Regions from separate parts of the Microbacterium luticellae genome, predicted to be linked through region 3. Evidence: predicted binding sites of a transcription regulator. Region 3 holds the regulator's gene; each other region holds the start of a gene.
What was found. The regulator LexA, encoded in region 3, represses DNA repair genes until DNA is damaged. The targets are predictions, from matches to a motif close to TCGAACANNTGTTCGA.

Region 1 (9,829 bases), on a different contig from region 3:
GCCGCAACCGGTGCCATTCTGTTGCAGATCATCACCGGCGTGCCCCTTGGTGTTGCCTCGCTGATCGGTGTGCTCATGCTCATCGGCATCGTCGTGACCAACGCTATTGTGCTGGTCGACCTCGTCAACCAGTACCGAGAAAAGGGGCTCACCGCCCACGACGCCACCGTGGCCGGTGGTGCACGACGACTACGCCCTATCTTGATGACCGCGCTGGCAACAATCTTTGCGCTCACACCCATGGCACTCGGAATTACCGGCCACAGCGGCTTTATCTCGCAGCCCCTCGCGATCGTGGTGATCGGCGGACTCATCTCGTCGACCTTCCTGACCTTGCTCGTGCTCCCCACCCTCTACAACCTGGTCGAAGGCGCACGCGAGCGACGCGAACAGCGGCGCACCCCGCACGATGGGGGCGAGGCGGACGACGACGCTGTTGACGATGGTGCGGACGACGCTGGGAGCGAGGCCGTGCCTGCAGAGGTTGCTGGCACTGCTGCATCCGGGGCAGAAGAGAGCCACAGCGGCCGACCCCTCACACGTCGAGAACTGCGCGCGCAGCAGCTTCCCGACGCCAACGAGGTCGAATAGCAGCGAATAAGAGCCGGATGCTACGAGCCCGCCCCGCCCCGAACGCTGTGGGCGGGCTCTCAGCGGCGCCTTCTACACTGGGGTGTCGGCTTCAGGCGAACCGCGCTCGCGGAATCTACTGTGCAGCCTAGGGGCCGATGGTGAACGAAGTGTTCGTTCATGAACCATCATTCGAAGAGCCCCTGAGGTTATTTGCCATGTCACAAAAACGACACCCTAAGGGCGGTCGCCCCGCCCGCAATTTCGATCCGCGCTATGCGAAGTCCACCGGCCGTAAGCGGCCTGGCGGTCCGAGCCGCAACCATCGTGGCTATCGCGAAGAAGATACCGAAACGCCCCGTAAAAATCGGTTGACACCTGAACAGCGGGAGGGGCGGGCGCAGGCGAAAGCTATTCGCGACCATTCGCGTTCCGGCCGCCGTTCGGAGCCGTTCGAACCAGCCAATAAGCGTCCGCGCACGCAGACAGCGCAGCGAGACGGCCGTGGTGAGCGCGAACGCGAACGTTACGTGAAGCCGCGCAGCGCCTCGAACGGTGATGATGTGGTGCACGAGCGCCTGCGGGCCAAGGCCGTACAGGCGACGGATGTTGCCGAGGTCAGCTTTGCCGATATGGGTCTCGGATCGAACATCACCGAGACGCTCGCGAACATGGGCGCACATGCGCCGTTTCCTATCCAGGCGGCGACGATTCCTGCGATTCTTGAGGGCCGCGATGTTTTGGGTCGTGGTCGTACCGGGTCGGGTAAAACTATTGCTTTTGGGGCGCCGCTGGTCGAAGCCGTGTTGCGCTCACAGGCAGGCCAGAAACGTCAGCAGGGGCGCGCACCGAGCGCCATCATCCTGGCCCCCACGCGTGAACTCGCGTTACAGATTGACCGCACCGTGCAGCCCATTGCACGCAGTGTGGGCCTGTTTACGACACAAATTTATGGTGGCGTGCCGCAGGCCCGCCAGGTGGGTGCACTCAAAAAGGGCGTCGACATTGTTATTGGCACGCCCGGGCGGATAGAAGACCTCGTCGAGCAGCGCAAACTCAACCTCTCGCACGTTCAGATCGCTGTTCTTGATGAGGGTGATCATATGTGTGAGCTGGGCTTTATCGAACCCGTGCAGCGTATTCTGCGAAAGACTCGTGACGACAGCCAGAAACTGCTGTTCTCGGCCACGCTCGACCGCGAGGTTGCGAGCCTGGTGAATGAGTTTCTTGTCGACCCGGCCGTGTTTGAGGTTGCCGGCGAAGACCAAGACTCGGGCACGATCGATCACCGCGTGCTGCTTGTTGAGCATCGCGACAAGGCCGATATTCTGGCGTCGCTCGTTGACCGCGAGGGCCGCACCCTCGTGTTCTCGCGTACACGCGCCTATACCGAGATGTTGACCGAGCAGTTCATTGCTGCCGGGGTGCCCGCGGTGGCTTTGCACGGTGACTTGACGCAGGCTAAACGCACACGCAACCTGGCGAAGTTCACCTCGGGCAAGGTTGATGTTCTGGTCGCGACCGATGTTGCTGCCCGTGGTATTCACGTTGACGATATTGATCTGGTGGTGCAGGCCGATGCTCCCGATGAATACAAAACATATTTGCACCGGGCAGGCCGCACCGGCCGGGCAGGGCGTGAGGGCACGGTCGTTACACTCGTGGGCCGTGCTCGTCGGCGCAAGCTCGGCGAGCTACTTTCGCGCGCAGAAATCGCCGCTCCCTTTGTCGAGGCCCGGCCGGGCGACGACGTGATCGACGAAATCGCGGGCCGGATGACACTCGCGATGCTGACCGCCTAGCGCACGCCGCGCAGACGGCGCGCGCTAAAACAAACGCGGCTGCGCGGTGCCGGCGCGGGGAGCATCACCAAAGAGCGGTTGCTGCCCGGCCATTGCCGGTGTGCGGTCGATGCCGCGACGATACCCTGTGCCGCTGGAACGAGGCGCAAGCCCATGCATCCGGATGAGGGGCCGGATGCGGCGCGACAATAGTTCGCGGTAGGACCGAGGGGCTTCTGCTGCCGCCCCCGGATACAGCCCGCGGTACGCCGCAACCAGATCGGGCCGGGCAGCCGCTAGCCACTGCATAAACCAGGGCTTGACCCCCGGGCGCAGGTGGAGGGCGCCGTGAATAACGTGGTGGGCTCCGGCCTGACGGATGCGGGCGAGTGCGGAGTCGAGCTCTTCTTCGTTATCGGTGAGGTGGGGCAGCACGGGCATCAGAAAAACGCCCACGCGAAACCCGGCGTCTGCCAGCGCGCGCACGGTGTCGAGTCGCGCCTGCGTTTGCGGCGTGCCTGGTTCTAACGACTGTTGCAGTTCATCGTTAAAGACCGCGATCGACATTTGTACATCGATGGGGGCAGACGCAGCCGCGTGACGAAGAAGACGAATGTCTCGGCGGATGAGTGTGCCTTTTGTGAGGATAGAAATTGGGGTTCCCGAATCGGCAAGAGCACGAATAATGCCCGGCATGAGCGAATACCGGCCTTCGGCTCTCTGATACGGATCGGTATTGGTGCCCAAAGCCACCACCGGATGCTGCCAGGTGCTGCGTCGCAACTCTTTTTCTAAGACATCAACAATGTTGACCTTCACGATCACCTGCGAGTTGAAATCATTGCCCGCATCGAGGTCGAGGTAGGTGTGCGTGCCGCGTGCGAAACAGTACACGCAGGCGTGACTGCATCCGCGATAGGGATTAATCGTCCAGCTATACGGCATGCGTGAACTACCCGGCACATGATTGAGTGCCGACTTGGCGAGTACCTCATGAAAAGTCATTCCGGCAAACTCTGGCGTCGTCACCGAGCGCACCATGCCCTCCCGGCTCTCGAGCCCGGGAAGCGCATTGATGTCGCGGTCACCTACGTTTTGCCCCTGCCATCGCATGTCAGCTATTCGAACAAAAATACGTATAGCTGTCAACCGCCTTAGCGTTAAGGTTAGTAATTCTGTTCGTTGTTGACGATTTTTCAGTTCGCTGTCTTGGACCGAATTGGTAACAATAGATAAGTGGCACACCCCGATCCGCACGCAGCTCTGCATGCCCGTCAACCCGGCGCGCAGACTGCACGACTGTGGCGTATCTGGATGCCTGTGGGGCTCATCGTTACAGTTGCCGGGGTGTTATGGGCGCTGCTGACAGCACCGATGCCACCCGAGCCCATTGCTGCGGCACTCCCGCCTGCGCCCGCGGCAGCGGCCGCGCTGCCGCCCGTCACAATTGTGCAAACCGAGAATGTGGCACCGTGCGACAGTCCAGAGATTGCCGAGCTACTGGCATCCGGAGATGACGACGCTGTTGTTGCCGCGTGGGGTGGCGGCCGTGCTTTTCGTGATGCGATTGTCGCGGGCGACGCTGACTGCATCTCATTGAACGAACCGCAGCGGTTGTGGCTCGTCGTTAACAAGCGGCGCTCCCTTGAGCCGCAAAATTATGCGCCCAAGCCGCTGGCGATCCCGGCCGCCATTCGCGAGGGCGATGGTGATTACCTGCGCGCCGACGTGACGGAGGCGCTCAATCAGCTGTCGAAAGCTGCGCAGGATGCGGGCCACGGCGAAGTGGTGCTCGGCAGTGGATATCGTTCGCATGCCGTGCAAGTGCAAAACTTTCAGTCGCATATTGACCAGTTCGGAATCGCCGAGGCCGAAGCGCAATCGGCTCGCCCCGGGCACAGTGAGCACCAAACGGGACTGGCCGCCGATGTTCTCGCATGTGAATCCCACTGCAGTGGCATTCTCGACTTTGGTGATACCGCCACAGGGCGATGGGTTGCCGACAACGGCTGGCGCTATGGATTTATTGTGCGCTACGACCACGGGCAACAGGGCATCACTGGCTATGAACCCGAACCATGGCACCTGCGTTTTGTGGGCAAAGAGCTGGCGCGCGCTTACCACGAGGGCGGCTTCACGTCGCTAGAAAAGTTCTTTGGCCTGCCCGATGCGCCCGACTACATCGATGAATGGTGAGGCTAGAGGCATCCGACAATCGCGGTACTGAGTCTCAGCATTTGTGGAACGCATTCTCACAAAGGTCTTCCTGAACACTCCACCGCGGCCTAGACTCGCGGGTGCGACGACGCACAACATCGACTGGGAGGTTCGCGATGGAACGCGATATCTACGACGAAGACCACGAAGCATTCCGCGGCCTGGTAAAAGAGTTCCTCGCCCGCTATGCCACCAACGAAGCCCGTGAAGGCTGGGATGCCGCGGGCGAGATCGACCGCGACACTATGCGGGCCGCCGGCGAAGCAGGCCTGATCGGTCTGTCGGTACCCGAAGAGTACGGCGGCGCCGGAATGCTGCAAGACTACCGATTCCGTGCCGTGGTAAACGAAGAAACCATCGCGGTCGGAGCCGGATCACTCGCCGGAGCCTTTGGCATTCAAGACGACCTCGCTGTGCCATACATCGTGCACATGGGCACCGACGAGCAGAAGCAAAAATGGCTTCCCGGAATGGCCACCGGTGAAATCCTCGGTGCACTGGCCATGACCGAACCCGGCGCAGGAAGCGACCTGCGTGGCATTAAAACCACAGCCAAAAAGACTGATGGCGGCTACATCGTCAACGGTGCGAAAACCTTTATCTCTTCGGGCAAAACCGCTGACATGGTGGTTACCTTCGTCAAAACCGGCGACGGTAACCGGCCCGAAGCATTTAGCCTCCTCATCCTCGAGAGCGGCATGGAAGGCTTTGACCACGGCAAAACCCTCAGCAAGATGGGGTTCCACGGCCACGACACAGCAGAACTGTCGTTCACAGACGTGTTCGTGCCCGAAGAGAACCTCATCGGCGGTAAAGAAGGCCTCGGTTTTGTGCAGCTCATGATGAACCTGCCGCTCGAACGCCTCTCGATCGGAGTTGCCGCCGCCGCAGCAGCACAGGCTGGGTTTGACTGGACAGTCGAATACACAAAAGAACGCGAAGCTTTTGGCGAACGCGTGATCGACTTCCAAAACACACGATTCCAGTTGGCCGACATCGCCGCCACGCTCGACGCCCTGTGGGCATACATTGACCGCGCGCTGCTCATCTACAAAGACGGTGCACTGAGCGCCGAAGAGGCAGCAAAGGTCAAATTCTGGACGACAGAACGCGAGTGGGAAATTCTCGACACGTGCGTGCAACTGCACGGAGGCTACGGCTACATCATGGAATACCCCATCGCGCGGGCCTTCCTTGACGCCCGCGTGCACCGCATTTACGGTGGCAGCAACGAGATCATGCGCGATATTGTGAGCCGCAAAATTGCGGGCAAACGCTAAATCGCGACACTAAGCCGCGAAAGTAAACAGCACCGCCCACGCGGCGGTGATCGCAAGAAAAATCACAATAAACACGACGTCACGCGCACGGAACGGCATCACATAGCGTTCCGTGCGCGTTGCGTATGCGCCAAAAGCACGCGAATCCATCGCGAGTGCCACCCGCTCGGCATGTCGAATAGCGCTCGCCAGCAACGGCACAGCATAGCTGCCGGCGCGTGCCATTCGTGCAATCGGGCCGCGGCCACCATGGGCCCCGCGCACACGGTGCGCTGCACGAATAGCGGCCAGTTCACGCCCAAACCGCGGTACAAAACGGTACGACGCCAGCGCTGCATAGCCCACCCGATAGGGCACGCGTAGCTGTTGCACGCTGGAGCGCACCAGATCGGGCCCGGTCGTTGTGAGCCCACCAATGAGAGCGAGCGCCGCAATCGCGGCAAGGCGCAGCGCGGTAGCAAAACCTATCGGTAGGGCCCCCACATGTAGCGTCCACTGCCCCACCGCCAGCAGCGCCGGTGTTTGTGCTACCTGCGCCGGGTCAACCCACAGCGAAAAACCCAGGCCGATAACCACCACGGCTAGCGGAAAAGCAACCAGCAACACGGTCACGGTAATAGCCGACCACCGGGCACCCACCAGCAGAAGCACATACGACAGCGCGAGAAAAGCCAGTGGCGTTGCAAGATCGCGACTGAAGGTCAAAAGCAGCATCGCCGGAATCACGGCACCAAACTTCGCCAGTGGGTTCAGTCGATAAAGAAACCGGATGCCCGACGTTTTTTGACCACCCGAGAAAGGGTCAATCGCCGCCGCATCGCGAACGGCCGTGATCGTGGGAATCCCCGCTGTATCGGTCACGCCGATGCACCACCCGAAGCCTGGCTGTGTGGCATCCGGCCGGGATTATAGAGCCCCAGAGTGTGCAGCGCTGAGTTCTGCAATGCCCTATCGTGCAGCACCGTACTGGCAACCCCCGCCGCCGCAATACGGCCCTTGTCGACCACCGCAATATGCGTGGCATGGTTGGCGACCACCTGCATGTCATGCGTGACCACAATGATCGTCGTGCCGTCGCTGCGTACCTCGTCAAGAAGCTGCAAAAGCGCGCGAGCGCGAGCACGGTCCTGCCCAAAAGTAGGTTCGTCGAGCGCTAAAATCCGTGGCCGTGTAATGAGCGCGGTGCCCACAGAAAGTCGCCGCTTCTCGCCACCAGAAAGCAAAAACGGGTGCTCCTGTGCTTTATGGCTCAGCCCAAAACGCTCAAGCATCGCCGTCACCCGAGCATCAATCTCGGGCGCGGGGTAACGCAGCCGCCGCAAACCATGCGCCAGTTCATCAAACACCGTCGCGGTAATGAACTGATGTTCCGGGTTTTGAAACACAAAACCCACACGCTCCGCGATATCGCGCGCCCGTGCACGACCCGGATCAATGCCGTCGAGCATAATATGGCCCCGCGGTGGCGGCTGCACGGCGGCAATAGCCTGCATGAGCGTTGTTTTTCCGGCCCCGTTCGCGCCCACCAGGGCCGTAAACGACCCCTCGGCGATGTCAAGATCAACCCCGTGCAACACCTCGGTGCGGGCACGGCCCCGACCATGGCTCACGGTAAGGCCGCGCACCGTGATGATCGGCGGGGCAGTAGCATCCGGAGTCATCGACTGTGACCGCGGCGTGTGCGGGACGGATGACTCCGGATGCTGCGCTGCAGGCACCATCGCAAGCTCAGCCGACGTCAGCGGCAAACGATCGATAACCGCGCCCTCTTCACGTAACCGCAGGGCCTCCAGCGTTGCTTCTGGCAGCCACACCCCCAGGTTGGCGAGAGTCTGCGCATGGCCACGCAAAATCTCGTCGCGCGGGCCATCCAACACCAGCTCGCCACTGTGATCGAGCACCATCACGCGCGTAGCGATCTCAACAGCCGCATCGAGCTTGTGTTCAATCAGCACAATGGCTTTGTCGCCACCGGAAGTGAGATCGGCCAGCGCACGATAAACCTCGTCGACCCCCTGCGGGTCAAGATTCGCGGTCGGCTCATCGAGCACAAGCACGCGCGGCTGCAACGCCAACGCGCACGCCAACGCAAGGCGCTGACGCCCCCCGCCCGACAGGTTGTCGGGGTTACTGTGGCGGCGATCCCACAAACCTAAACGGCGCAGTACCTGCTCGGAACGCGCCACAACCTCGTGAGCAGGCAGCAGCAGATTCTCGGGCCCGAACGCCACCTCATCAAACACCGAACCCGTCACAATCTGCGCATCCGGATCCTGAAAAACCATGCCCACATGCGTCGCCAACTGAGCCACCGCCGTGTGTGCCGTATCGGCCCCACACACCTCGACACTGCCCTGCATGCTGGCATTCACCGCGTGCGGAATAAGACCATTGAGCGCGAGAGTTAGCGTCGACTTACCCGAACCACTCGGCCCCAAAAGCAAAACACACTCACCGGCGTGAACATCGAAACTAATGTTTCGGGGGAGGGGTTGCGTTGCGCCGTCGTGAGTCAGAGACAGATCACGCACGCGAAGAAGTGGCGCAGCTGGGCGCACAGAAACCCCTTGAGTAATGGATGGTGCACCATATTTTAGCTAACTTCGCGAGTTTTAGCTAAGGCTAGCCTTAGCGACCTGCGGCGACTCCAGCGCGACGCAGCGCCTGCCCGGTGGCGAGCCCTGCGGCCGTCCACGCCACGGGGCCGAGAACCGAAATAATGAGGTAGCTAACCTGCACCCATGGGGCAAAACGCGCCAGGTCTACGGCAAAAAATACGACGACCGCAACGAGAATGCCGATGATGGCAGCAGAAATAAAAAAGCGCCACGCGCCCCAGGCCCGGTATCTCGTGAGGGCCGCAACGCCTTCTTGAATAGCGCCGAACAGCAGTGCAGTGCCGATGAAACGCATCGCCCAGGCCGGGTTGAAGGCGCTGGAGACAAGCGCCGCCATGACATGGGTGAGCAGGGCCACCAGCGGCAGCCGCAACACCTCCTGCGCGATAATGCCCGGCAGCACGTGCGAACCTAAAACGAGCCCATAAACAAAAGGCACCGCCACGATCACCACGGGCGTTAACAGCCCCGCCACACCGCCAATAATTCCGGTGGCGACACCGATAGCGGCACAGATCAGCAGTGTGCGCGTGGTGAGCGCGGGACGGGTGGTCATTCGATTAGCGTACCCGGATCGCGCGGCTGCGCTACTGCTGCGGGCGCTGTGGCCAGCGCACCTGCGCACCAGGAATGTCGTTGCTGCGCAAATACTTTTCAATGAAAGGGCACAGTGGCACAATTTCGTCGCCGGATGCCGCGGCGTCGGTCAATGCCTCCTGAGCCAGCGTCTGCGCTAACCCGCGCCCCTGAAACGCAGGGTCGACCTCGGTGTGAGTAAACCGGATGCTGCCGGCGCGACGACTGTACTCGGCGAATCCTGCCAGTGTGCCGTCGGAGTGGACTTCGTAGCGGGTCAACTCTTCGTTGTTCGTAACCGTGACGTCGGGCATGGCTTCTCCTTTGTCTCTCTCCCCAACCTACGCGGGATGCCCGCTGCGGTCACTACTGTTGACATATGTCTTCCCCCGCAACTATTGATGCCGACCGTTCTCGTGCCGCGCACGATGTGCTGCGGCGAGTGTACGGATATCACGAGTTTCGTGGCGACCAGCAGCCGATCATTGAACACGTGTGTGCAGGAGGCGATGCGATCGTACTCATGCCCACCGGCGGCGGTAAAAGCCTGTGCTACCAGATCCCGGCGATCGTGCGGCCCGGCACCGGACTCGTCGTGAGCCCCCTCATCGCGCTCATGCACGATCAGGTCGAAGCGCTCGAAGCGTGGGGTGTGCGCGCCGCCTACCTCAACTCGACCCAGAGCCCAGACGAACGGGCGCGGGTAGAAGACCAGTACCGGCAGGGCGAACTCGACCTGCTCTATGTTGCCCCCGAGCGACTCTCGCAGCCGGGAATGCGCGAGTTC
Region 2 (9,829 bases), on a different contig from region 3:
CCAGCGGCCAAGGTCAACGTTGTATCCGGTCGCGCTGGGTGCAACATCACGAATGCCGGCGCGCGTGGCGATCGGCAGTGTGCGCCCATTTTCGGCGCGGGCGAGGCTTGCGGCCAAAAGATAGTGGGCTGCTACCCGAATACCGTCGCCCGACATAGCGGTTGCTGTGCCGTCAGCGCTGCGCGAATCCATAAACCATTCCGCGTCGGGCTCTTCAGCCGCGAGCGCTTGGCCTTCAACGGTGGCATTCGTGCGCACAAGCCGGAGTACTCCATCGGCCCCGACACCGTATTTACGGTGGCAGAGTGCCTGCACTTGAGCCTGTGTGAGTTCGAGTTGCCCCTCGGGGTCGGCGATGACGATAAAGTCGCTGCCGCCGCCGTGTCCTTTGCTAAAAGCCACCATGCTGTCAGTCTACGAAGCTTCGTCGGCTGCTTCTGACACGAGAGTTTCTGGTGCAACGGTTGGCTCATGCCACCGGATGCCGGGATACCGCCGGAACCACGACACCTGGCGTCGCGCATAGCGACGTGTGAGTGTTTGGGTGAGCGTTATTGCTTCGTCCTGTGTCATGTGTCCGTCAAGCTGTGCGAGCGCCTGGGCGTAGCCGATTGCGCGACTCGCGGTCACTCCCTGCTCGAGCCCGAGAGTGCGCAAGCGTGCTGTTTCTTCAACAATGCCGTCGCGCCAGATGCGGCGCACGCGCTCATCGAGCCGCTGTACAAGCTCGGCGCGTTCTACATGCAGACCAATGATCGTGGTCATGGGATACCAGGGTTCCGGATGCTGCGGCAGTGCAGCACCGTGCGTTTTTTGGCCCTGTGCGAGCACCTCGAGTGCACGTATGAGGCGGCGAACGTTACGAGGGTCGATGCGTTCGGCCGTCGCTGGGTCTTGCTTCTGCAGCTCGGCGTAGAGCACCCCGGGGCCGCACTCGGCAAGCTGCTGTTCCCAGTGTGCACGAGCCGCGGCGTCGCGGGGCGGAAAACGAAAGTTATAGATGGCGCTCGAGACGTAAAGTCCCGAACCTCCAACGACGATTGCGTCGCCACCGCTTTGGTGAATCTTGTCAATGGTGGTTCGTGCAAGAGGCTGGTACCAGGCCACGGCGGCCTCTTCTGACACATCGCGCACATCAAAGAGGTGGTGCGGTATTCCGCGACGTTCGCGCATCGACAGCTTCGCTGTACCGATGTCCATGCCGCGGTAGAACTGCATGGCATCGCTGTTGACGATCTGTGCCGGGTTGCCTGTGCTGCGCAGATGTTCGGCGAGCCGCACGGCCAGATCGCTCTTACCGGTACCTGTGGCCCCGATGACCGCCCATACCCGCCGTGAGCCGGTGTTGGCCCGTGCGGGCACGGTCACGCCTGAGTGCGCAGAGAAGGAAGCCCCAGCGCGACGGGGCGTGGCCCCGCTGATCCGGGCTCGGGCACGCTACAGCTTTCTGCCTGCGCGCGGTCCCAAGCGTCGCCACCGCGGGTGCGGCGAATGCGCAGCGGTGCCCCGGTGGGGTCGTCGGCCAGCAGGTGGAAGGGAGCTGCGTGCGTGATCGTTACCGTCACGACATCGCCCGGTCGCGGGCGCGGTGAGTTTTCGGGCACCTGAAAGTGCACGAGCCGGTTGTCTTCAGCACGGCCGGTAAGCCGGTGGGTGGCGGCGTCTTTCTTGCCTTCACCGGCCGAGACGAGTACGTCGACTTCGCGGCCCACCTGTTTGTGGTTTTCTTCAACGCTGATGCGTTCTTGCAGTGCGAGAAGTCGTTCGTAGCGTTCTTGTACGACCTCTTTGGGCACCTGGTCGTCCATGGTGGCGGCGGGGGTGCCTTCACGAATGGAGTATTGGAACGTGTAGGCGCTGGCAAAACGAGCCTGTTCGACAACGCGCATGGTGTCTTCAAAGTCTTCTTCGGTTTCACCGGGAAAACCGACGATGATGTCGGTGGTAATCGCTGCATACGGAATGCGTTCACGCACTTTGTCGAGAATCCCCAGGTACTTATCGCTGCGGTATGAGCGGCGCATAGCCCGCAGAATGCGGTCGCTGCCCGACTGCAGTGGCATGTGCAGCTGGGGCATAACCGTGGGTGTTTCTGCCATCGCTTCGATCACGTCGTCGGTGAACGCGGCCGGGTGCGGGCTCGTAAAGCGAATTCTTTCCAGGCCCTCAATGGTTCCTGCAGCGCGCAGAAGTTTGCTGAACGCCTGCCGGTCACCAAACTCAACTCCGTACGAGTTAACGTTTTGGCCCAGCAAAGTCACTTCGATGGCACCGTCTTCGACAAGCAGCCGAATCTCGTTGAGGATGTCTCCGGGTCGGCGATCTTTTTCTTTCCCTCGCAGGCTCGGCACAATGCAGAACGTGCACGTGTTGTTACAACCAACCGAGATCGACACCCAGGCGCTGTGCGCTGAGTCTCGGCGGGTGGGCAGTGTTGACGGAAACACTTCGAGCGATTCGAGAATTTCGAGCTCTGCTTCTCCGTTGTGCCGTGCGCGTTCAAGCAGGCCGGGAAGGGAGCCCATGTTGTGGGTGCCGAAAACCACGTCGACCCAGGGTGCTTTGTCAATGACAGCCTGGCGGTCCATCTGCGCGAGACAACCGCCGACGGCGATCTGCATGCCCTCGTGTTTGTCTTTCCGCGATTTGAGGTGGCCGAGCGTGCCATACAGTTTGCCGGCGGCGTTGTCCCGCACGGCGCACGTGTTGATGATGATGACGTCGGCGTCATTGTCGTCGTCAGCACGGATGTATCCGGCGCTCTCGAGAGATCCGGAGAGTCGTTCGGAGTCGTGCACGTTCATCTGGCACCCGAAGGTGCGTACTTCGTAGGTACGCGGCCTGCCGTCGTTCGTCAACGCGGCGGGCGAAGGCGCGATGATCGTCGGTTCACTGGCTGGAGAAGTCATGATGCATGCCATTCTACGGTTGGTTTGCAGAATAAGCGCTGTATACAGTCAGATGACTCTACGCCGCTCTAGCTGGGCTCGAACCGTACGCCACCGGATGCTGCGTTATGCGCGAGTGCCTGTTTTGCAGCCGAAACCGCAATACCCCCGCTGTAGCCACGGCGAGCGAGTTGACCGACGAGTCGGCGTAGCGCAACCTCGTCGTCGTAGCGGCTGAGCGAACGAGCCTTTTCTTGTGCGTACTGGAGTGCTCGGGCAGCTTCGTCATCGCCCGTTTCTTCGAGCACTTCGTCAATGACCTCGTGCGATAAGCCTCTCTGCTTCAGTGTCTGAGCAAGGGCGCGTCGCCCCTGATGTTTTCTTTCGATGCCCGCTGCCACAAGGGTTCGCGCTAACCCATAGTCGTCGAGGTATCGCCGTTCAATAAAGTCGACAATCACCTCTTCAATTGTGGTCTGAGCAGCACCCAGGTCGTTCAATACCCGCGTCGCCTCGCTGACCGAAAGCTGACGGCCGCGAAGCTTTTTAACAAGAACCGCATGCGCCTGATCAGCGTCAATAGCCGCAGTGTCATGAGAGTCAGCATCGAGAGCCTCAGCATCACCCGACTCTGTATCGTCCTCTGTCGCCGCTGTCGGGGCGATATCGGCGATAGAGCGGCTAAGCCGCACAGCGCGTGCTGCGGGGTGCCGGCTGCTGGGAGTGCCGGCCTGTTCGTCGCCGGCCTCTTTTGTGCTCGACGTGCGCCCGAATATGGGAATGATGGGAGCGAGAGCCTCGCCCCCATCATTCCGCTCGTTCATACTCACGCAGGCCTACGCTCTGCCAGTTCGTCGGCGGGAGCATCGGCTTCGCTCAGGCCACCAATGCCCAGCTTCTGTTTAATTTTTGTCTCGATGTCTAGAGCAATGTCGACATTTTTAAGCAGGAAATTGCGGGCGTTTTCTTTACCCTGACCCAGCTGATCACCGTCGTAGGTGTACCACGAGCCCGATTTCTTTACGATGCCGTGCTCCACGCCAAAGTCGATGAGGCTTCCTTCGCGAGAGATTCCCGTGCCGTAAAGGATGTCGAACTCTGCCTGCTTGAATGGCGGGGCCATCTTGTTCTTTACGACCTTCACGCGCGTGCGGTTACCAACCGCTTCGGTCCCGTCTTTGAGGGTCTCGATCCGACGAATATCGAGTCTGACCGATGAATAGAACTTGAGTGCTTTACCACCGGCTGTGGTCTCGGGTGAACCAAAGAACACGCCAATTTTTTCACGCAGCTGGTTAATAAAGATGGCCGAGGTCTTTGTCTGGTTGAGGCCACCGGTAATCTTTCGCAGCGCCTGCGACATTAGGCGAGCCTGAAGGCCCACGTGCGAGTCGCCCATTTCTCCCTCGATTTCGGCGCGCGGAACAAGCGCCGCAACCGAGTCAATGACAACCAGGTCGATCGCTCCAGAGCGAATCAGCATGTCGGCAATCTCGAGAGCCTGCTCACCTGTATCGGGCTGCGACACAAGCAACTGATCGATATCAACACCGAGCTTCTTGGCGTAGTCAGGATCCAGCGCGTGCTCCGCATCGACGAAGGCAGCAATGCCACCCGCTTTTTGCACGTTGGCGATCGCATGCAGCGTCAGCGTGGTTTTACCCGATGACTCTGGCCCATAGATTTCGATAATTCGCCCCCGGGGCAGGCCGCCCACACCCAGTGCCACATCGAGGGCGATCGAGCCGGTAGGGATAACTTCGACGGGTGCGCGCTCGTCGCTTCCGAGACGCATAACGGAACCCTTACCGAACTGGCGGTCGATCTGCGCAAGAGCAGACTCCAGCGCTTTTTCGCGGTTAGTGGGTGATGCCATGGAGGGTGCTCCTTTAGTGTGTTTATCGGCCGCCTATAGGCTGTCGAGCACTGCCGGTTTCAGCAGAGATATCGACAAGGCGTGTGGCGTGCTGCCATGCCCATCACACTAGATTCGACCTCTGACATTTCAGCGGCAGAAGTCGTCACTGTGGATAAACATTGGCTTTGCGCCACCTGTGGATAACACTACGCCGCTATCGAACACACTTTCGAAGACACGCCGCGACAAAGTTTCGAATAACGTCACCGAGTGCCACGCTACCGGGCGGGCTCAATTCTGCCCACACCATATCGACGGTGAGCAGGCACCTCAGCCTCATCACACAGGGCAGTCCAGATAACACGCGGGTCAATGCCCTCACGCATGGCTTCGTCGGCCGTAAGGCCGCGAAGTGCCCCAAGACTGAGATCAGCCGTGACAAACCGTGCCCGAGAGCCGAACTCGTCTTCTACAGCACGAAGAAACTCACTGCGGCGCATTAAAGACCGATGCGGTTAGCGCAGCGACAGCTCGGGCTCAACCGAGGCAACGAGGTCGTCGGGCACAACATCGGGAATAACGTGCAGGCCCTCGAGCACCGAAATGCGATCACCAACCTCACGCATGATGGTCGAAATGGGCACATCGAGCGCCTCGGCAACCGAAGCAAGGATCTCGCTGGAGGCCTCCTTCTGCCCGCGCTCCACCTCGCTCAGATAGCCCAGCGCCACTGACGCTTTACTAGCCACCTGCCTCAGCGTGCGCCCCTTTTGCAGACGGAAGTCCCGCAGTACATCACCGATTTCTTGCCTTACCAGGATCATGGGAACCTCCCCTCTCGTTCGCTCCGAATATTAGTCAGATTCGATTCCGGTCGGACGGTTAGTCTAACCCTTTTCCGACTCTTCCAATGTACGTTCTTCACCTGTGCATTAAATGTGAGCACACTCGACTCAACTTCAGTCGGCACGCTTCTATTCCCCGATCAGCAATGTTCCTGAGCCAACGCAATGGCCGCGTCGACACTCTGTTGCCGGATGCTGGCACGATCGCCTTCGAAGAGAAATCGGCGCACAATCGTGTCATTCGCTGTACTCACACCGATATACACCGTGCCAACAGGCTGACCATCGGGCGAGTCTGGCCCGGCGATACCCGTGGTCGATAGACCAACAGGTGTAACAGCGGCATCCGGAGCCAGAACAGCACCCACGTTTTCGGCCATTTGTCGGGCAACATCGGCGTGCACCGGCCCGTGTTCTCGAAGAAGCCCCGGGTCAACGCGCAAGAGGTGCTGCTTAATCTCGGTCGCATAGGCCACGACCCCGCCCACCAACACCTGAGACGCCCCCGGCACCGAGACGATAGTGGAGCACAGTGCCCCACCGGTCAGAGACTCTGCCGTGGCCAATTGCCATCCGCGCTGTCGCAGGCGAGCGACCAGGTCGACCGGGCTAGTCATTCGCCGTCCGATCGTTCTTTGCGCCCCGAACCTCGGCGACAACGTAATCGATCCCGCTCGCCACCGTCAGCACCACGGCTATCGTCATCGTGACGATATTGACGATAACCATCCACGACCCCACAAGGGCAGGAAGAGGAAGGAGCGCAAGCGATAGTGCCACGGCCTGCGCAACCGTTTTCAGCTTACCCATCCATGCCGCAGCCACCACGTGGTCGCTGGCGACCACCAGCCGGTGCACTGTAATACCGAGCTCGCGAATAAGCACAAGACCGGTCACCCACCAGGGCAATTCGGCCAGGATCGACAACCCCACAAATGCGACTCCTGTCAGAGCCTTATCGGCGATGGGATCAAGGAGTTTTCCGGCGTCGCTCACCAGATCATATTTGCGAGCAAGATAGCCATCCACACCGTCGGTGGCGATGGCGACGATAAAGAGCACAGCCGCCCACCATCGCAGCACGCCGCCGGCGGAAGCATCCGCCAGCAGCAACCACAGCACTGCGGGGGCACAGAAAATTCGAGCGATTGTGATGGCGTTGGGCAGCCAGCGTGGCACTGTCATGTGCTTTCCTCTAGTCAGTCACGCCCGGTAAGACCCCAGGCGTCTTCTTCACCGTCGTCATCCGATTCGACAACGGGAAGCCCCTCATACTGCTGCTCAACCGGGTCATGGGCTGCGTCTTCAACCCCGGATGCCGGTCGTGGCGAAGCCGCCTCCCCCGGTACGTCTTCGCCGCGTAGTCGTGCCAAGACGGCGGGGAGTTGCTCGGCACCCACCAGTACATCGCGTGCCTTGGAACCCTCAGAGGGGCCAACTATTTCGCGCGACTCCAGAAGGTCCATGAGGCGACCAGCCTTGGCAAACCCTACGCGCAGCTTACGCTGCAGCATGGAGGTAGAGCCGAACTGCGTCGAGACAATGAGCTCGGCGGCGGCAAGGAGCACTTCGAGGTCGTCACCGATGTCTTCATCGATTTCGCGCTTCTTCGGTTCTATCGCCTCTTGCACATCCGCGCGGTATTCCGGCTGTGCTTGCCTCGTCACGTGCTTGACGACGGCGTCGATTTCGCTCTCTTCTACCCACGCTCCTTGTAAGCGGAACGGCTTGGAGGTGCCCATGGGAGAGAACAGCGCATCACCCTGACCGATGAGTTTATCGGCCCCGGCGCTGTCGAGAATGACTCGGCTATCGGTCACACTGGTGACCGCAAAGGCGAGGCGAGAGGGTACGTTCGCTTTAATAAGGCCGGTGACGACGTCAACGCTGGGGCGCTGCGTTGCCAGCACCAGGTGGATGCCGCTAGCCCGGGCCAGCTGGGTAATGCGCACAATCGAGTCTTCGACATCGCGCGGTGCCACCATCATGAGATCGGCGAGCTCATCAACCACGATCAGCAGGTAGGGATAGGGCTTAAGCACACGCTCGCTTCCTTCCGGAAGCTTGACTTCGCCGTTGCGAACAGCTTTATTGAAGTCGTCAATATGACGGAAGCCAAACGACGCGAGGTCGTCGTAGCGCATATCCATCTCTTTCACGACCCACTGCAGGGCCTCGGCGGCCTTTTTTGGGTTCGTGATGATGGGTGTGATGAGGTGCGGAACGCCGGTATAGCTCGTCAGCTCTACCCGTTTCGGGTCGATCAGCACCATGCGCACATCGGCGGGCCGCGCCCTCATCAACAGGCTTGTGATCATCGAGTTCACGAAACTCGATTTACCCGATCCGGTTGATCCTGCCACGAGAAGGTGGGGCATCTTGGCGAGGTTCGCCACAACAAAGTTGCCGCCCACGTCTTTACCGACGCCAATAGTGAGGGGGTGCGTACTCTTATGCGCGGCAGGTGACCGCAAAACATCGCCCAGCGCAACCTTTTCGCGGTCGCTATTCGGAATCTCAATACCGATCGCGCTCTTACCCGGTATGGGCGACAGAATACGCACATCGTTTGACGCCACGGCGTACGCAATATTGTTGGTCAGCTGTGTGATCTTCTCAACCTTCACACCACGACCCACTTCGACCTCATACTGCGTCACTGTGGGGCCGCGCGAAAAGCCGGTGACCTTCGCATCAACCTTGAACTGCGTCAGAACACTCGTGATCTGCTCAACGATGTGATCGTTCGCCTCCGAATGAGCAACAGCGGGTGGCCCCTCGCTCAGAGTAGAACTTGGCGGCAAACTGTACGGCGTCGACGGCGCCTGCATACCCGAGGCGCCCGGGCCAACGGTGCCAAAACCATCAAGGCCAGGAAGCTCCGGCTGCTCACCCGTCGGGCCATCGTCAAGCAGGGCCGTTGATTTTTGGTCCGACAGCGAATCGGCCACAGCACGAACATCGTCAAGAATCTCTGTTGCGGCCTCGGCCGGATCTTCTGCCGAATGGCTCACAATCACGGCCTGGTCATACGCAGGGGTATCGCCGTCGACCGTGCCGTCTGCGGGCAGAAGCGCTGTCAGATCGTCGGACCCCAGAGCACCGGCATCCGGGTCTTCTTCTCGTCCCGTGCGATTACGCCGCCACCACGGCACCGATTCGTCGGCATCGGTTTCGGCATCGGCATCCTCGCCTACGCTTGCAGCATCGGCGGCCTCGCGCGATTCTTTGTCTGCCGTGCGATCGGCACCAAACATCCAGTCATAAAGCTCACCCAGGCGGCGGCCGATGCGATTAGGCGGTGTCTTGGTGATAATAAGCACGCTCAACAGCGCAAAAAGACCGAGCACGATGCACGCCACAAGCGGCGTCAAAAATGCCAGTGGTTCACCGATCATCCACCCAAAGAGGCCACCGGCCTGGCTCAGCGCCGGCATTCCCGAGCGCGGCTGCACCCGGACTCCCCCGGCCTGTTCACCGGCGATCACATGGCAAAAACCAGCGACGGCAAGAATGAGGAGACCAAAGCCGATACCGATACGGCCGTTGTCGTTCACCGTCGGTGGGTGACGAAACAGCCACCCCGCCAGCATGATGAGGAGAACAGGGAGCACAAAGGCGACGCGCCCAACAAGACCGCCAAAGGAGTATGCACTCACGAGCGCCGCGATGTGGTTGCCGATTAAAAACCACTCGACAACCACGCCGACAACGGCCAACAGCACAAGAAAGAACGGTAGTCCGTCGCGACGCTGATCTTTTTCTAAAGTCTCGGGGCCAAAGGCACGAAAAAGCCCACCCGTGGCGTGTGCAAGGCCCAACCAGGCGCGAGCCACAACAGGGGGCCTTTCGAGCTCATCGACATATTTCTTCGGCGCAGGAGCCGGTTTACGCGCACGAGAGGAAGGAGTGCGCGCAGACGACTTCGCTGCTGTGCGCCCCTTCGCGGGCGCGTTCGTACTCCTAGCCATGCTCCCACGCTACGACGCTCGTCTGACATTGTGCGGACCCACGCGGAAAACCCCGATATTTCACCGTACAATCGTGCTCTCGACCGAAACAGTTGCCTGCAATCACGCTTCGATAATCATCGGCACAATCATGGGGCGGCGGCGCAACTTCTGGTTGACCCAGCGACCAATCGTGCGACGAACCACCTGCGAAAGCGCATGGTTATCGCGCACACCGTTACCGACGGCCTCTTTCAACGCCGCCGTGATCTTCGGCACAACATCGTC
Region 3 (9,829 bases):
CGCAGGGGCACTGGACGAACCACTCGGCAAAACGCGTGCGCAAACTGCTGCTGCATCGCGAAGAGATTGCGCGGCTCGGGCATGCTGTAGCTGCTGGCGGATACACGATCGTGCCGCTGCGGCTTTATTTTAAAGATGGCCGGGCCAAGGTTGAGATCGCGCTGGCAAAGGGTAAGCGTGAGTACGATAAGCGTCAGACTCTTCGCGAACGGCAAGATACTCGCGAGGCTGAGCGTGCCATGCGGTTGCGTAACCGCATGGGTGAGTAGCCGGGTTTTTGTCTTTGGCAGCAGGTTTCGGATGCCGCGGTACTCATCCGTTATTCAAGCTCGGGCGTAAACCCAAAGACGCCGCCAAGGAACGTTATCTCTGCTTCAGTGGCCGCGATGATCGTTTCGGCACGACGGAAACCGTGCCCTTCGTGCGGAAAGACAATCATTTCGTGCGGAATGTTGCGTGCGGCCAGCGCGTCGCGAATCGCTTCTGATTGCGATGGTGGCACGACCGCGTCGTCTTCTCCCTGCAGTAGCAGGACGGGCACGGTAATGCGGTCGGCGTGGGTGAGGGGCGAGCGCTCAATATAGATGTGCTCGGCTTCGGGCAGCGGGCCCACGAGCCCGTCGGTGTAGTGCTTCTCAAAATCGTGGGTGTCGGCGGCCAGCGAGCGCAGGTCGGCTACGCCGTAGCGGCTGATTCCGGCAGCAAAGACTCCGCCTCGTACGAGCGAGCACAGTACGGTCCAGCCTCCTGCCGAGCCACCGCGAATGGCGATGCGGCGGGGGTCCGCGGCACCGGATGCTGCGAGCCCTTCGGCTGCGGCGAGCACATCGTCGACGTCGGCAACGCCCCACTGCCCGCTCAGGCGTTCGCGGTATTTTCTGCCGTACCCCGTTGAGCCGGAATAGTTCACATCGAGCACGCCGATTCCGCGGCTGGTGTAGTAGGCAATCGCCAGCGATGCGGCCCCTGCTACGTGGGCGGTGGGGCCGCCGTGAACGAGCACGACATATGGCGGCAGCTCATCGTCGGGCGCGGTTGCTTCGGGGTTGGTTGGCGGATAGTTGAAGGCGTGTACGGGTCCGTGGGGGCCGGGATAGACAACGGGTGTTGCGCGCGGCATCCAGGCGGAGTCCACGCGGTCGCCGCCGCGCAGGGCGACAAAGGTTTCTTCTCCTACATCGATGCACCAGAGTCCGGCTGATACGGTGGCACCCGATCCGGTGACGAGCACACGGCTGCCTGCGGCGTCGGCAATGCTGATGTCGGCCGAGAGCGGCACGGTGAGCACTTCGACGGTGGATGGCTCGGCGGCCGTGTTTTCGTTGTCGGGCTGCGACGCGGTGGGTGTGATGACGGCGAGGGTGTCGGTGCCCTGTGTGCGGACGGCAATAATGCGTCCGTCGTCCAGCGGCCGGTACCAGCGCTGGCCGAGCACCCATAAGCCGCCGCCAGTATCGGCCTGGGCTGGGGCAACCGGACGGGTGTGGTTGATTACTTCGATGCCGTCGTCACCGTCGCGTATCGTCGCGCGGTACAGGTTCCATCGTCCGTTCGGATCATCAATGTAGAGCAGCTCGTGGTTGCTCACCCATTCGGGCTGCAGTCCTGCCTGGGTGGGGAGAGACGTGCTGTAGGCACCCTGATTGTTGCCGATGACGATGGTGGCATGCTGCCACGGCATGCTGGTGGGTTCCCACTGCACCCAGGCCAGTCGCGTGGCATCCGGTGACAGTGCAGGATGCGCAACGAATCCTGCTGTGCGGACCCATGTAGTCAGCGTGTCGTCGCTGGTTGCGGCCGAGGCATCGAGGGGAATTTCTACTATCGAACGCTCGTGCGGTTCGGAGCGCAGGTCTTCCCGTACCGCGAAGAGTCGACCCTGCTGCACCGTGAGTCCGCCGTATCGTGCGCCGGCAGACGTGAGGGCTACGGGATCAGCCTCCGGATGCTGCGCATACACGCGCTGGTCGCTCGCTTCGACGAACAGCAGCGTGCCGTCGGCAGTGGTTGTCCACGATGCGCCGCCATACTCATGTACACGTGAGCGTGCATTCCACGGAGCCCGCAGGATGTCTTCGACGGCGCCGTCGTTGCGAGCGCGGCGCACTGCGTTGCGTCCGCCCTCATGCGGTATCGACTCTGCCCACCACACCTCGTCGCCCACAAAACGGGCACCGTCAATGCGGGAGCCTCCCGCGGCAAGATCCGATGCCGAGAAGGGCGACGACCAGGTTCCGTAGGGCTTCTGCTGCATACCTTGAGCCTACGTGTGACGCCATGTTTCGTGCGTGTGTGCATCACACTCCCGCGTGTCTTAGCGTTGTCGTCAGACACCCGGTTATGAGCCGGGACGGAGCGACAGCCGAGCCCGGCACCCGCCCGCGCGGGCCACACGATGTGGTCGGCACGGTCGATGATCTGCTGTTTTCCGGGAGTATCCATGTCGAGCGACGCATCTCACACTGATGGTCCGTGTACCACCAAGCCGGTGCCGGTTTCTTTTGAGCTCTATCCGCCACGTCAGGCGTCGTCAACGCACGCCCTGCACGAGACTGTGCTGCGTCTGGCCAAGGTCGACCCGCAGTTTATTTCCGTCACCTATGGCGCGGGTGGTTCGACCGGTGGGCGTTCGCTCGAGGTTTTGAAGTTCATTCGTGAAAACACGCACGTCGAGCCGCTGGCGCACCTGACCTGTGCGGGCAACACCTATGCGGGCGCGACGCGGTTGATCCGTGAGTTTCTTGACGCCGGCATCCGGAGCTTTCTTGCTCTGCGGGGTGATCCCCCCATCGGTCACACCGAACCGTTTCTGGGCGATCTGGAATCGTCGGCGCAGCTGGTGCAGCTGATCGATCGCGTGCAGGCTGAGCGTGCCCCCTACCACGAGCAGCCGGTTCCGGGCGTTCCTGGTGCCGCAGTTGTTTCGCCCCGCGAACACGTGAGCATTGCCGTGGCTGCTTTCCCCAACGGACACCCACGCTCTGTACACCGGATGCAAGACGTCGAGGCACTCCTGGCAAAACAGGCCGCCGGTGCAACCGTGGCAATCACACAGCTGTTCTTCCACGCTGACGACTACCTCGCCTTTGTTGAACGTGCACGACGTGAAGGCGTAACGATCCCCATTCTTCCTGGAATTATGCCGATTACTTCTCCTGCGCGCTTACGTCGAGTGCTGGAACTCACAGGAGAAGAGCTACCCGGAGAACTGGCGGTGTCTCTCGAAATCGAACCGACACCCGAGGGACGACGCAGTGTCGGTATCGAATGGGCTGCTCGCCTGTGCCGCGAGGTTGTTGATGGAGGCGCGCCTGGCGTGCACCTGTACGCCTTCAACCAGCACGACACGGTGCTCGACGTTCTGCGACAGGCCGAGCTTCTTCCTGTGCTGCACGGCTGATTCGACTTTTTACACTCCTCACACTTGTCGCGCTGCGGCACCAACGAAAGGAACAACGACCATGACCGCTTTTCCCGCCGGAACAATTTTGGGATACCCGCGGATTGGCCCGCGCCGCGAACTAAAGAAGGCCGTGGAAGCTTTCTGGGCAGGAAAGGTGAACCTGCAGGCGCTCGAACAGACGGCTGCGCAGCTGCGTTCTGCCGTGCGTGCTCGGCTCGAACAGAACGGGCTTCAGCGTCACGACTCATCAATTCCGGAGTCGTTTTCTTTCTACGACCAGGTTCTTGATGCAGCCGTCGCCGTCGGTGCGATCCCGGCGCGTTTTGAGCGTTTGCGTGAAGCCGACGGCTCGATTGGGCTTCCCGCATACTTCACGATTGCCCGCGGTGAGGGCGACGACGCTCCGCTGGAGATGACCAAATGGTTCGACACGAACTACCACTATCTTGTTCCCGAGATCGGGCCCGAGACGGTCTTCTCACTCAGCAGCGAACGCTACGAACAGCAGGTGCGCGAGGCCGCTGCAGAAGGCTTCGCCGTGCGCCCGGTTATCGTTGGCCCGGTCACGCTACTGGCCCTGGCAAAGGCTTCCGATGAGGCGCCCGAAGGGTTTGACCCGCTCTCGCGCCTCGCCGACCTTGTTCCTGTTTATCAGCAGCTGCTGGCACGTCTTCGTGCCGCTGGCGCCGAGTGGGTACAGCTCGACGAACCTGCACTGGTGAGCGAGTCACTGCCTGCCACGACCGAGCAGCTGGGTGCCGCAGCGAAAGACGCCTACACGTTGCTTGGCGAAGCAAACGACCGCCCCGCGATCTTCGTTGCCGCGGCCTATGCCGCGCTCGGCGACAACCTCGCTGCGCTGGCAGCAACGCCCGTGGAGGCCATCGGTCTTGACCTCAGCCGTGGCGCGGTGCCCGCCGCCGTCGCAGGTCTGGAAGGCAAGACACTCGTGGGCGGTGTTATCGATGGCCGCAATATTTGGCGCGGCGACCTGGCCGCTGCCTTCGACAAGCTGGAGCAACTGCGCGGACTGGGTGCGAACGTTGCGGCAGGCACGTCGACGTCACTGCAGCACGTTCCCCACGATGTACGCGATGAAACCGCACTGAGCGAGCAACTGGTGTCGTGGCTGGCTTTTGCCGATCAGAAGGTGCAGCAGGTTGTGACCCTTGCCCAGGGACTGGCTGAGGGCCGAGACAGCATCGCGGCAGAGCTCGGTGCAGCCACCGCTGCCCTGGCTGATCGCAGCAGCGCTCCCGGTGTGCGTGACGGTGCCGTGCGCGAGCGCGCGGCGCAGCTCTCGGCGGATGACTTTGTGCGTGGTGACTACGAAGACCGCCGCGTCGCGCAGCAGGAGCGTCTGCAGCTTCCGGAACTGCCGTTGACCACGATCGGCTCCTTCCCGCAGACCGGAGACATTCGCCGCGCTCGTGCACGCTTCGGCAAGGGCGAAATCACGCAGGAAGAATATGACGCGTTCTTGCGTGCTGAAATTGACGGTGTCATTGCTTTGCAAGAAGAACTCGGCCTCGACGTACTGGTGCATGGCGAACCCGAGCGCAACGACATGGTGCAGTACTTTGCCGAAAACCTTGATGGTTTCGATGTGACCGAACACGGCTGGGTGCAGTCATACGGCTCACGGGCAACACGGCCGTCCATCCTATGGGGAGACGTGTCGCGCCCCGCCCCCATGACGGTGGAGTGGTCGCGCTACGCGCAGTCCCGTACCTCCGCACCCGTCAAGGGCATGCTGACCGGACCGGTAACGATTCTTGCGTGGTCGTTCGTGCGTGATGACCAGCCCCTGGCCGATACGGCAAACCAGGTGGCACTGGCATTGCGCGACGAAATCTCCGACCTTGAAGAGGCCGGAATCGGCGTGATCCAGGTTGATGAACCGGCACTGCGCGAACTACTGCCGCTCAAGAGTGTCGACCAGCCCGCGTACCTCGACTGGTCTGTCGCATCGTTCCGACTGGCGACGGCCGGTGCACACACCGATACCCAGGTGCACACTCACCTGTGCTACTCGGAGTTTGGCGTCGTGATCGATGCCATCCGTGCACTGGATGCCGACGTCACCTCGATCGAGGCAGCACGCAGCCGCATGGAGGTCGTGCACGACATCGCAGCATCCGGATTCAACCACGGAATTGGCCCCGGCGTGTACGACATCCACTCACCCCGCGTGCCCAGTACAGAAGAAATCCAGTCACTGCTAGAAATCGCGGTCGCCGATATTCCTGCGGCACAGCTGTGGGTCAACCCCGACTGTGGGCTGAAGACCCGCGGCTACGAAGAAACCACCGAGTCGCTGCGCAACATCGTCGCGGCAACGCGCGCGGTACGTGAAAACGTGACCGCGGCCGTATAACTCACGGCACATGGTGAAGGCGGTGGCCACGGAACACTCTCATTCCTTGGCCACCGCCTTCGTGCACGGCACTGGTGCGCCTGTTTCGCCTCGTGGTGTGGCTATACCGCGCGCAGTACGGCAACAACCTTGCCCAGTACAACAGCCTCATCGCCCAGGATCGGTTCGAACGCTGAGTTGCGGGGGAGAAGCCACGTGTGCCCATCGCGCTGACGGAAGGTTTTTACCGTCGCTTCGTCGTCAAGCATGGCAGCCACGATCTCGCCGTTCTCTGCTGTGTGCTGTGCGCGCACCACAACCCAGTCCCCATCACAAATAGCGGCATCGATCATCGAATCGCCCGAAACCCGCAGCATAAAAAGTTCGCCATTGCCGACGAGCTGGCGTGGCAGGGGAAAGATTTCTTCTACGTGCTGCTCGGCAGTGATCGGAATCCCGGCCGCAATACTGCCCACGAGAGGAACCAACGCTGCATCTGCTCGGGGAACGACCGTATCGGCGGGGCTTTCGGTGGCCGTGCCCGGCAGATCGATCAGCACTTCGATGGCACGCGTTTTGCCCGGGTCGCGACGAAGATAGCCGCTGAGTTCGAGTTGACCCAGCTGATGAGTCACGCTCGATAGTGATTTCAGGCCGACGGCGTCACCAATTTCACGCATGCTCGGCGGATATCCATATCGCGCAATCGACTGCTGAATCACCTCAAGAATTGCCATCTGCTTGGCGCTCAGGCTCTTGCGGCGACGTGCCCGCGGCGCATCGGCATCCGAAGAGATCGGGACTGGCTCGCTCATGATGCTCCTTCGTCGCGGGAATGTCAGTGGTCCGTGATGAGGTACCCGCATGGTTACCGTATCGGAATCGCCGGGACATTCGGAATATCTGTTCGAGCGTGTCGATGATTTTCGAGCGGAAATTTCGAAAATCAGTTGACTTCGACCCTGATTCGAAGATAAGTTCGGAACAGACGTTCGCACTGCGGGTAGATCTCCACCACCACCGTGTTGCGAACCTAAGAACGCAGGAGGCCAAGATGAGCACCACCACCATGAGCATCGCTGCTCCCCACAGCGCTGAGTCGAGCGCTGTTGCCTCGACGACGCGTCTTCGCCTCACGCAGCGGGGTCGTCGGGTCGTTGCCGCTCTCATCGCGCTTCCGCTCGCGGCGGCACTCGCGGGCTCGGTGCTTGCCAGCGGTGCAGCTCTCGCGTCGGCAGACAGTACCGGTGAGCCTCGCGAGTTCGCCACTCTCACGGTGGTGCCCGGAGACACCCTCTGGGGGATAGCAACAGAGATCGCCCCCGAGCGTGATCCGCGCGACGTGGTCGATGAGATTCGTCGACTCAACCTCTTGCCCTCGGGCGTGCTCACCGTGGGTCAGACAATCTCGATTCCGGTGGAGTAGCGTTCTATTCGCCTCTACCATGGGCAGAGTGAGTATTTCTCTTGACGACCTTCCTCTCCGTGATGACTTAAAGGGCAAGAAACCCTACGGCGCTCCGCAGGCCCCGCTGCCCGTCGCTCTCAACGTTAACGAGAACACGCATCCGATACCCGAAAGTGTCATCCGCGACATCGTCGGCGACATCACCCACGTTCTCGGCGACATCAACCGTTACCCCGATCGCGAGTTCACCACTCTTCGCGAATCCTTCGCTCACTATCTCGGTCATGACCTCACGCCCGACAACATTTGGGCGGGTAATGGCTCGAATGAAGTCCTGCAGCAGATTCTTCAGGCCTTCGCAGGGCCAGGCCGCACCGTGTTCGGGTTTGGCCCCACGTATTCGATGTACCCGCTGCTGACGCAGGGGACAGGAGCCGTATGGACTGAGGGCACGCGAGACGCTCAGTTTCAGCTCACCGCTGAGCACGCAGCGCAGCAGGTGCGCGATGCCCAGCCCGACGTGGTGATCCTGTGTACGCCGAATAACCCGACCGGTACGCCTTTAGCCATTGATGTCATCGAAGCGGTGTACGACGCAGCGCCCGGCATTGTCGTTGTCGATGAGGCCTATCAGGAGTTCGCACCGCACGACGCTGTCTCGGCACTCACGTTGCTCCCTGGCCGTGAGCGTCTCATGGTGTCACGAACGATGAGTAAAGCCTTCGCATTCGCTGGGGCGCGAGTGGGCTATTTGGCGGCGCACCCCGCAGTCATCGATGCCTTGCGGCTGGTGCGGCTGCCGTACCACCTCAGCGCACTCACACAGGCTGCAGCAACAGCTGCTCTACGACACGCGCCGACTATGCTGGCCATGGTCGACCACATCGTGCAGCAGCGTGACCGTATATCGACGACGCTGCGTGAACTGGGTTTTACGCCCTATGAGTCATGGTCGAACTTTGTGCTTTTTGGTGGTGTCGTCGATACCGCACAGACCTGGCAGAAGCTGTACGATCGCGGAGTCTTGATCCGTGACGTGGGTATCGCTGGACATTTGCGAGTGTCGGCCGGTACCGAAGCGGAGACCTCCGCATTTCTTGACGCCCTCGCATCGATAGAATCAGGACTATGACTGCCCGTATTGCCCGTTGCACCCGCTCCACCTCTGAGTCGACCGTTGAGCTTGAGATCAACCTGGATGGAACGGGTCAGAGCACCATCTCTACTTCCGTGCCCTTTTTCGATCACATGCTGACGGCTTTCGCTAAGCACTCGCTGAGCGACCTGACCGTGAAAGCAACCGGTGACACGCATATCGATGCGCACCACACCGTAGAAGACACTGCCATTGTGCTGGGTCAGGCGATCCGTGAAGCACTGGGCGATAAATCTGGTATCTCGCGCTACGGAGACGCCCTGGTGCCACTGGACGAGTCGCTTGCGCAGGCAGTGGTCGACATCTCGGGGCGACCTTTTCTCGTGCACGAGGGCGAACCCGAAGGTTTTGAGTTTCACCTAATTGGTGGGCACTTCACCGGCTCGCTCGTGCGCCACGTTTTTGAAGCCCTCTCGTTCCACGCCGGGCTCACCGTACACGTGCGGCTTCTGGCCGGTCGCGATCCTCACCACATTGCCGAGGCCGAGTTCAAAGCCTTCGCCCGTGCTTTCCGCCAGGCGAAAGCTCTCGATCCTCTCGTGCAGGGTGTTCCCTCCACAAAAGGGGCGCTATGACCGATGCGCCGCGCATTGCGGTGCTCGACTATGGCTCAGGCAATGTTCACTCGGCCGTCAAAGCACTGCAGGCTGCAGGTGCGACGGTACAGCTGAGCGCCGATACCGAGGTCGTGCTGCACGCAGACGGCCTGGTTGTGCCCGGCGTCGGTTCTTTCGGTACGGTTATGCGTGCTTTGCGCGCTCGGCGCGGTGACGAGCTCATTGGCCGCCGACTCGCGGGGGGCCGCGCCGTGCTGGGTATTTGTGTTGGCATGCAAATACTGTTTGAGCACGGCACCGAATCGGCCGAGACTGATGAGGGCATGGGGGAGTGGCCTGGCGATGTGCAGCGCCTGCGTGCTCCGGTGCTTCCCCACATAGGGTGGAACACGGTCGCAGCGGCAGCCGAATCACGCCTCTTTCGGGGTATCGAACAGGAACGCTTCTATTTCGTGCACTCCTATGCTGCAACGCAGTGGACGCTTGATGTTATGCCGCCTTTTCCTGAGCCTGCGGTGACCTGGGCCACTCACGGCGAAAAGTTTGTCGCCGCTGTCGAAAATGGGCCACTGACTGCCGTGCAGTTCCACCCCGAAAAATCGGGAGCCGCCGGAATAGCGCTGCTACGTAACTGGATTCAGTCTCTGCCGCGCACGCAGCGATAAACGCCCATCACTATCTGTATTTGAAGCCGGGGCACAGGCGGACTAGTGTCGAAATCTGTGCCGTAACCGGCGTCTTACTTCTCACCTGAGGATGACATGAACGACTTTACGTCTACACCCGCTCTTACCCTGCTGCCCGCCGTTGATGTTGCCGATGGCAAAGCGGTCCGCCTGACTCAGGGCGAGGCCGGCACGGAAACCAGCTACGGCGACCCGCTCACAGCAGCAGCAGAGTGGGTAGACCAGGGTGCCGAATGGATTCACCTGGTTGACCTCGACGCGGC

Region 1: ACQUSW_RS13260 (Rv2578c family radical SAM protein) is a predicted target of LexA. The motif match lies at 3,474-3,489, and genes of this name have one in related genera.
Region 2: recA (recombinase RecA) is a predicted target of LexA. The motif match lies at 4,964-4,979, and genes of this name have one in related genera.

The regions. Positions count from the first base shown of each region.
Region 1 is NZ_JBNTKE010000007.1:33,664-43,492, reverse strand. Features, by position in the region: gene ACQUSW_RS13270 (efflux RND transporter permease subunit) at 1-591, shown strand, start outside; partial or broken gene ACQUSW_RS13265 (DEAD/DEAH box helicase) at 1,131-2,372, shown strand; gene ACQUSW_RS13260 (Rv2578c family radical SAM protein) at 2,397-3,464, opposite strand; gene ACQUSW_RS13255 (M15 family metallopeptidase) at 3,588-4,547, shown strand; gene ACQUSW_RS13250 (acyl-CoA dehydrogenase family protein) at 4,685-5,848, shown strand; gene ACQUSW_RS13245 (energy-coupling factor transporter transmembrane component T) at 5,858-6,709, opposite strand; gene ACQUSW_RS13240 (ABC transporter ATP-binding protein) at 6,706-8,379, opposite strand; gene ACQUSW_RS13235 (ECF transporter S component) at 8,477-9,022, opposite strand; gene ACQUSW_RS13230 (GNAT family N-acetyltransferase) at 9,054-9,356, opposite strand; gene recQ (DNA helicase RecQ) at 9,422-9,829, shown strand, end outside.
Region 2 is NZ_JBNTKE010000001.1:748,539-758,367, forward strand. Features, by position in the region: gene dapF (diaminopimelate epimerase) at 1-405, opposite strand, end outside; gene miaA (tRNA (adenosine(37)-N6)-dimethylallyltransferase MiaA) at 415-1,368, opposite strand; gene miaB (tRNA (N6-isopentenyl adenosine(37)-C2)-methylthiotransferase MiaB) at 1,365-2,909, opposite strand; gene ACQUSW_RS03830 (regulatory protein RecX) at 2,978-3,712, opposite strand; gene recA (recombinase RecA) at 3,715-4,764, opposite strand; gene ACQUSW_RS03840 (DUF3046 domain-containing protein) at 5,025-5,246, opposite strand; gene ACQUSW_RS03845 (helix-turn-helix domain-containing protein) at 5,262-5,570, opposite strand; gene ACQUSW_RS03850 (CinA family protein) at 5,732-6,208, opposite strand; gene pgsA (CDP-diacylglycerol--glycerol-3-phosphate 3-phosphatidyltransferase) at 6,201-6,776, opposite strand; gene ACQUSW_RS03860 (FtsK/SpoIIIE family DNA translocase) at 6,791-9,562, opposite strand; gene ACQUSW_RS03865 (ribonuclease J) at 9,665-9,829, opposite strand, start outside.
Region 3 is NZ_JBNTKE010000005.1:19,359-29,187, reverse strand. Features, by position in the region: gene smpB (SsrA-binding protein SmpB) at 1-269, shown strand, start outside; gene ACQUSW_RS11895 (alpha/beta hydrolase family protein) at 320-2,254, opposite strand; gene ACQUSW_RS11890 (methylenetetrahydrofolate reductase) at 2,441-3,400, shown strand; gene metE (5-methyltetrahydropteroyltriglutamate--homocysteine S-methyltransferase) at 3,462-5,780, shown strand; gene lexA (transcriptional repressor LexA) at 5,882-6,574, opposite strand; gene ACQUSW_RS11875 (LysM peptidoglycan-binding domain-containing protein) at 6,814-7,185, shown strand; gene ACQUSW_RS11870 (histidinol-phosphate transaminase) at 7,205-8,299, shown strand; gene hisB (imidazoleglycerol-phosphate dehydratase HisB) at 8,296-8,898, shown strand; gene hisH (imidazole glycerol phosphate synthase subunit HisH) at 8,895-9,545, shown strand; gene priA (bifunctional 1-(5-phosphoribosyl)-5-((5-phosphoribosylamino)methylideneamino)imidazole-4-carboxamide isomerase/phosphoribosylanthranilate isomerase PriA) at 9,642-9,829, shown strand, end outside.